3 regions of the Oceanobacillus sp. FSL W7-1309 genome follow, and region 3 is predicted to be linked to each of the others. Evidence: a T-box and tRNA genes for the amino acid it is inferred to sense, from the RefSeq annotation. Region 3 holds a T-box; the other regions hold tRNA genes.
What was found. The T-box of region 3 lies ahead of alaS (alanine--tRNA ligase). A T-box ahead of a tRNA ligase gene usually reads a tRNA of that ligase, here a tRNA-Ala.
Positions count from the first base shown of each region.

Region 1: it encodes a tRNA-Ala, which carries the amino acid that the T-box ahead of alaS (alanine--tRNA ligase) is inferred to sense. The anticodon was not compared.
Region 2: it encodes a tRNA-Ala, which carries the amino acid that the T-box ahead of alaS (alanine--tRNA ligase) is inferred to sense. The anticodon was not compared.

Region 1 is NZ_JBBOBX010000001.1:416,794-419,027, reverse strand. Features, by position in the region: rRNA gene rrf (5S ribosomal RNA) at 1-35, shown strand, start outside; tRNA gene NST46_RS01965 (tRNA-Glu) at 165-239, shown strand; tRNA gene NST46_RS01960 (tRNA-Val) at 244-319, shown strand; tRNA gene NST46_RS01955 (tRNA-Met) at 348-424, shown strand; tRNA gene NST46_RS01950 (tRNA-Asp) at 515-591, shown strand; tRNA gene NST46_RS01945 (tRNA-Thr) at 595-670, shown strand; tRNA gene NST46_RS01940 (tRNA-Lys) at 684-756, shown strand; tRNA gene NST46_RS01935 (tRNA-Leu) at 765-846, shown strand; tRNA gene NST46_RS01930 (tRNA-Arg) at 928-1,001, shown strand; tRNA gene NST46_RS01925 (tRNA-Ala) at 1,092-1,164, shown strand; tRNA gene NST46_RS01920 (tRNA-Met) at 1,175-1,251, shown strand; tRNA gene NST46_RS01915 (tRNA-His) at 1,277-1,352, shown strand; tRNA gene NST46_RS01910 (tRNA-Ile) at 1,375-1,448, shown strand; tRNA gene NST46_RS01905 (tRNA-Ser) at 1,469-1,561, shown strand; tRNA gene NST46_RS01900 (tRNA-Phe) at 1,587-1,662, shown strand; tRNA gene NST46_RS01895 (tRNA-Tyr) at 1,672-1,757, shown strand; tRNA gene NST46_RS01890 (tRNA-Gly) at 1,774-1,847, shown strand; tRNA gene NST46_RS01885 (tRNA-Ile) at 1,862-1,935, shown strand; tRNA gene NST46_RS01880 (tRNA-Arg) at 2,002-2,075, shown strand; tRNA gene NST46_RS01875 (tRNA-Asn) at 2,086-2,160, shown strand; tRNA gene NST46_RS01870 (tRNA-Ser) at 2,164-2,234, shown strand, end outside.
Region 2 is NZ_JBBOBX010000001.1:1,837,732-1,839,965, forward strand. Features, by position in the region: tRNA gene NST46_RS08645 (tRNA-Met) at 21-97, shown strand; tRNA gene NST46_RS08650 (tRNA-Asp) at 135-211, shown strand; tRNA gene NST46_RS08655 (tRNA-Ser) at 223-315, shown strand; tRNA gene NST46_RS08660 (tRNA-Phe) at 350-425, shown strand; tRNA gene NST46_RS08665 (tRNA-Thr) at 643-718, shown strand; tRNA gene NST46_RS08670 (tRNA-Lys) at 768-843, shown strand; tRNA gene NST46_RS08675 (tRNA-Leu) at 847-928, shown strand; tRNA gene NST46_RS08680 (tRNA-Leu) at 987-1,075, shown strand; tRNA gene NST46_RS08685 (tRNA-Arg) at 1,079-1,155, shown strand; tRNA gene NST46_RS08690 (tRNA-Pro) at 1,159-1,235, shown strand; tRNA gene NST46_RS08695 (tRNA-Ala) at 1,253-1,325, shown strand; tRNA gene NST46_RS08700 (tRNA-Gly) at 1,352-1,425, shown strand; tRNA gene NST46_RS08705 (tRNA-Ile) at 1,438-1,511, shown strand; rRNA gene NST46_RS08710 (16S ribosomal RNA) at 1,794-2,234, shown strand, end outside.
Region 3 is NZ_JBBOBX010000002.1:912,719-914,952, reverse strand. Features, by position in the region: gene NST46_RS17270 (AI-2E family transporter) at 1-875, shown strand, start outside; T-box leader at 918-1,126, shown strand; gene alaS (alanine--tRNA ligase) at 1,336-2,234, shown strand, end outside.

The DNA.
Region 1 (2,234 bases), on a different contig from region 3:
GGCTTTGCCCCTGCAAGAGTAGGACGCCGCCAGGCAAAAGATTATTTCACAGTACCTAAATGGTAGCACAACGACTATTTGTCGATTGATCGTGGATTCGAAGTTTAACTTTTGAAATCTACCTGTGAAATTATTTCTTTGTTTATACTTGGGAAAATTTACCTGGCCCGTTGGTCAAGCGGTTAAGACACCGCCCTTTCACGGCGGTAACACGGGTTCGAATCCCGTACGGGTCACCAATATGGAGGATTAGCTCAGCTGGGAGAGCACCTGCCTTACAAGCAGGGGGTCGCAGGTTCGAGCCCTGCATCCTCCACCATATTTCATCTTAATACTTTATTTCATACCGCGGGGTGGAGCAGTCTGGTAGCTCGTTGGGCTCATAACCCAAAGGTCGTAGGTTCAAATCCTGCCCCCGCAACCAAAAATATAAAATTAAATTAACTTGAAATAAGCTAAAGCTAGAAATACTGGATAAATGTATCCGCTAGTTTTAACATATATTATTATTATTGGTCCGGTAGTTCAGTTGGTTAGAATGCCTGCCTGTCACGCAGGAGGTCGCGGGTTCGAGTCCCGTCCGGACCGCCAGATGCCGGCCTAGCTCAATTGGTAGAGCAACTGACTTGTAATCAGTAGGTTGGGGGTTCAAGTCCTCTGGCCGGCACCATTTATTACAGTAGGAGCCATTAGCTCAGTTGGTAGAGCATTTGACTTTTAATCAAAGGGTCGAAGGTTCGAATCCTTCATGGCTCATCTCATATGCGGGTGTGGCGGAATTGGCAGACGCGCTAGACTTAGGATCTAGTGTCTTCGGACGTGGGGGTTCAAGTCCCTTCACCCGCATTTTATTACTTGTCAAGCGTATAAGTAATTCAGCGGTAGAGCATTATCTTGCCGTTTCAATTTTCTTACTCAGCACTATAGGCGCCCGTAGCTCAATTGGATAGAGCGTTTGACTACGGATCAAGAGGTTAGGGGTTCGACTCCTCTCGGGCGCGTTATTCCGGGAACTTTAGCTTGGTAGAGCCCTTGGTTCAGGACCAAGGTATTGCAGTTTGAACCTTGTTTTCCCGATTATCTTTCTACATGGGGCCTTAGCTCAGCTGGGAGAGCGCCTGCCTTGCACGCAGGAGGTCAGCGGTTCGATCCCGCTAGGCTCCATTTGAATATTGGCGGCGTAGCTCAGCTGGCGAGAGCGTACGGTTCATACCCGTGAGGTCGTGGGTTCGATCCCCTCCGCCGCTACCATTCAAAATTAAATAATTGTATAATGGCGGTCGTGGCGAAGTGGTTAACGCACCGGATTGTGGCTCCGGCATACGTGGGTTCAATCCCCACCGGTCGCCCCATTATATTATGAAGAAAATATTAGGACCCTTAGCTCAGTTGGTTAGAGCTATCGGCTCATAACCGATCGGTCGCAGGTTCGAATCCTGCAGGGTCCATTATAAGTTCACCGTAATGTGGAGGTATACCCAAGTCTGGCTGAAGGGATCGGTCTTGAAAACCGACAGGCGGGTCAAACCGCGCGGGGGTTCGAATCCCTCTACCTCCTCCATACATAAATAGTTAATTAAATAATTGGCTCGGTAGCTCAGTCGGTAGAGCAACGGACTGAAAATCCGTGTGTCGGCGGTTCGATTCCGTCCCGAGCCACCATTATAATGTGGAGGGATAGCGAAGTTGGCCAAACGCGGCGGACTGTAAATCCGCTCCCATCGGGTTCGTAGGTTCGAGTCCTACTCCCTCCACCATATTATATATTACAATGCGGGTGTAGTTTAGTGGTAAAACCTCAGCCTTCCAAGCTGATGATGAGGGTTCGATTCCCTTCACCCGCTCCAATTACCTTTTCTTTGGGCCTGTAGCTCAGCTGGTTAGAGCGCACGCCTGATAAGCGTGAGGTCGGTGGTTCGAGTCCACTCAGGCCCATTCCTATATATTCTTACATTGGATTAAATTCCATACAATTGTATGTTATTATATACTTTTACATTTGCGCCCTTAGCTCAGTAGGATAGAGCAACAGCCTTCTAAGCTGTGGGTCAGAGGTTCGAATCCTCTAGGGCGCGTATAAACTATTCCACAGTAGCTCAGTGGTAGAGCAATCGGCTGTTAACCGATCGGTCGTAGGTTCGAATCCTACCTGTGGAGCCATTTGGGGAAGTACTCAAGAGGCTGAAGAGGCGCCCCTGCTAAGGGTGTAGGTCGTGTAAGCGACGCGAGGGTTC
Region 2 (2,234 bases), on a different contig from region 3:
ATGAAATATATTTGTTATATCGCGGGGTGGAGCAGTCCGGTAGCTCGTTGGGCTCATAACCCAAAGGTCGTAGGTTCAAATCCTGCCCCCGCAACCAAATCTTTTGGTTTAATTAGATATGTTATTTGCAATATGGTCCGGTAGTTCAGTTGGTTAGAATGCCTGCCTGTCACGCAGGAGGTCGCGGGTTCGAGTCCCGTCCGGACCGCCATTTAAATATTCGGAGGTATACCCAAGTCTGGCTGAAGGGATCGGTCTTGAAAACCGACAGGCGGGTCAAACCGCGCGGGGGTTCGAATCCCTCTACCTCCTCCATTTATAATTTGAGTTTTGTAGTTAAATAACACTTGGCTCGGTAGCTCAGTCGGTAGAGCAACGGACTGAAAATCCGTGTGTCGGCGGTTCGATTCCGTCCCGAGCCACCATTTATCTTTCGGAAGTTGATTCTTTCTATATAAATCTAATAGTTTACAGGAAGCCAACAAGCCGGCCTAGCTCAACTGCTAGAGCAAGCCGTTTACTTCATCGAGTAACTACCATGTGCAGGCTTGCGAGGAGTGGAACTTCTCCGAGTGTTCTTGCAACACGACGAGCCTACTTGATGGACTTGCTGTTAATCATTTGGTAACTAGATAATCATTTGCCGGCCTAGCTCAACTGGTAGAGCAACTGACTTGTAATCAGTAGGTTGGGGGTTCAAGTCCTCTGGCCGGCACCACTTTTTACAAGTAAATAATAATTATCATTAATACCTAATATATATTTTTGAGCCATTAGCTCAGTCGGTAGAGCATTTGACTTTTAATCAAAGGGTCGAAGGTTCGAATCCTTCATGGCTCACCATTCGCGGGTGTGGCGGAATTGGCAGACGCGCTAGACTTAGGATCTAGTGTCTTCGGACGTGGGGGTTCAAGTCCCTTCACCCGCATTACTTTTTACTTAAGAGGAATTTTTGTTGCAAATTCAGTATCCTTTTCTTTGCCCTTGCCGGGGTGGCGGAACTGGCAGACGCACAGGACTTAAAATCCTGCGGTAGGTGACTACCGTACCGGTTCGATTCCGGTCCTCGGCACCATATGCGCCCGTAGCTCAATTGGATAGAGCGTTTGACTACGGATCAAGAGGTTAGGGGTTCGACTCCTCTCGGGCGCGCCATAACGGGAAGTAGCTCAGCTTGGTAGAGCACTTGGTTTGGGACCAAGGGGTCGCAGGTTCGAATCCTGTCTTCCCGACCATTTTATTTATATCATACGGGGCCTTAGCTCAGCTGGGAGAGCGCCTGCCTTGCACGCAGGAGGTCAGCGGTTCGATCCCGCTAGGCTCCACTTCTTAAAAAAACGATATAATTTATGCGGGTGTAGTTTAGTGGTAAAACCTCAGCCTTCCAAGCTGATGATGAGGGTTCGATTCCCTTCACCCGCTCCAACTTACCAATATGGGCCTGTAGCTCAGCTGGTTAGAGCGCACGCCTGATAAGCGTGAGGTCGGTGGTTCGAGTCCACTCAGGCCCATTCATCTTTTTTGAAAAAAGATGTTGACATCTTTTTGCGAAGATGATATGATATAAAAGTTGTCGAAAGCGAAGAAATATTTCGAAAGTAAAATATTTTAAAAAGTTATTGACAACAAATTGGAAGACATGATATATTAATAAAGTCGCTTCAAAAGAACGACAAACAAATTTGCTCTTTGAAAACTGAACAAAACAACCAGTATGTCAAGAAAAAGGAAACTCGTTTTTCTTTTTAAAACAAGTAGAAGTCAGCTTCTACAAAAGCTAAGTATTACAAACTTTTATGGAGAGTTTGATCTTGGCTCAGGACGAACGCTGGCGGCGTGCCTAATACATGCAAGTCGAGCGCAGGAAATAAACAGAACCCTTCGGGGTGATGTTTATGGAATGAGCGGCGGACGGGTGAGTAACACGTGGGCAACCTGCCTGTAAGATCGGGATAACTCGCGGAAACGTGAGCTAATACCGGATAACACTTTTCATCTCATGGTGAGAAGATAAAAGACGGTTTCGGCTGTCACTTACAGATGGGCCCGCGGCGCATTAGCTAGTTGGTGAGGTAACGGCTCACCAAGGCGACGATGCGTAGCCGACCTGAGAGGGTGATCGGCCACACTGGGACTGAGACACGGCCCAGACTCCTACGGGAGGCAGCAGTAGGGAATCTTCCGCAATGGACGAAAGTCTGACGGAGCAACGCCGCGTGAGTGATGAAGGTTTT
Region 3 (2,234 bases):
TACATGAGTGGAATATCCATCGAGGTCTAGCGATCCTGTTAATCTATTTAATATTTTTTGGCGGGGTTGGTTATTTATTTTACAAAGGATATCCAGCTATTGTTCACCAGGTCCGTGATTTAAACGAAAATCTCCCTGAATTTATTCGCATGTACGAAAGCTGGATTTATCAAGTATACAGCTATACTTCGTTTTTACCTGAAACAGTACATGACAAAATTGATCAGCTGATAGCAACTTTAGAAACATCCTTGGATAATTTACTTGGTAGGCTTGCCTTAGGCTTTACACGAATTTTCGACATGATTCTTATTATAACGGTTATACCAGTACTCGTTTTTTACTTCATCAAGGATTATGTGAAGATCGAATCTTTTTTTATGTGGTTTATTCCAAATAAATATAAGGATGAAGCGGCTGAATTATTGAGAGAAGTTGATAAAGGACTTGGAGGCTATATTCGAGGACAGCTGATCGTCAGTTTATTTGTTAGTATTGCATGTCTAATCATTTTTAAATTGCTTGATGTTAATTACGCGCTGCTTTTAGCGATTGTAATGGGAGTTACAAATATTATTCCGTATTTCGGACCAATCATTGGTGCAATCCCTGTGGTGATGATTTCCTATACAATAGGGGGGAACACTGTAATATTTGTGATTATTGCTATTTTTGTCATTCAAGTAATCGAAGGGAACCTTTTATCTCCGTATATTATGGGGAAAACGGTTAAAATTCATCCTGTAGCAATCATCTTTGTTTTATTATTAGGTGGTCAATTATTTGGGGTCTGGGGTATGATATTGGCTGTCCCTGCATTAACGATTTTAAAAGTGATTGCCATACAGTTTGTTTCTCTACGGTCTAATCATTGACAATGCAACAAAAGTTTTTTATAATTACGCTATCATAATAAATGAAACGCGAAGAAGGCACAAAGTACATGAGCAGCTAGTTTAAAGAGAGGGGTTTCCTTGGTTGAAAGAAATCCTAAACATAGCCTCATGGAAAGCTAAGCTGGAGTACGGCTAATCCCCGTCGGTCTCATACCGTTACCATGTTTAAGTGATGAATGATTTTATCATTCATAATTAGGGTGGTACCGCGAACAAATCTCGTCCCTGCATTCAATGCAGAGAGGGGATTTTTTAATTTTATCACGCATTAACGAGCTGTAATCCCCCCATTTTTAAGTGTGAGGGAACCCGAATCGCGTGAAGGTTGGGGGAAACAGCCTGTAAATTCCTAATTTTGTTCAACTAACATTCAGTGGAGGAAGAACGAAAACCCCACTGAATGAAGTTTCGCTTTATAAAACGTTTGGAGGAATGATTCATGAAACAATTAAGCTCAGCAGAAATAAGACAACTCTTTATTGACTTTTTCAAAGAGAAAGGACATCAGGTAGAACCAAGTGCTTCTCTAGTTCCTGTCGAAGACCCAACATTATTATGGATTAACAGTGGGGTTGCAACATTGAAGAAATATTTCGACGGTCGAGTAATTCCGGAAAACCCGCGTATTGTGAATGCACAGAAGTCCATTCGCACAAATGATATTGAAAATGTTGGCTTCACAGCAAGACACCATACATTTTTTGAAATGCTAGGGAATTTCTCCATTGGTGATTATTTTAAAAAAGAAGCAATAACTTGGGCCTGGGAGTTTTTGACGGATGAGAAATGGATCGGTTTTGATAAAGAATTACTATCTGTTACCGTACATCCAGAGGATGATGAAGCATATGACATTTGGCTGAATGAAATTGGAATTCCAAAAGAGAGAATTATTCGCTTAGAGGAAAACTTCTGGGATATTGGTGAAGGACCAAGTGGACCAAATACGGAGATCTTCTATGACCGTGGTGAAGCATATGGAAATGATCCCAATGATTCAGAGCTTTATCCAGGTGGAGAGAATAGCCGTTATTTGGAAGTGTGGAATCTTGTATTTTCCCAGTTCAATCATAATCCAGATGACACGTACACACCGTTGCCAAAGAAAAATATTGATACTGGAATGGGCCTTGAGCGATTGACATCGATCATTCAGCAGGTACCAACGAATTTTGATACGGATTTATTTATGCCAATTATCCGTAAAACGGAAGCTATTGCAAATACTACCTATGGAAATAGTGATGAGGGTGATACGGCATTTAAGGTCATTGCTGATCATATCCGCACGGTAAGCTTTGCAATAGGTGATGGTGCGGTTCCATCAAATGAAGGCAG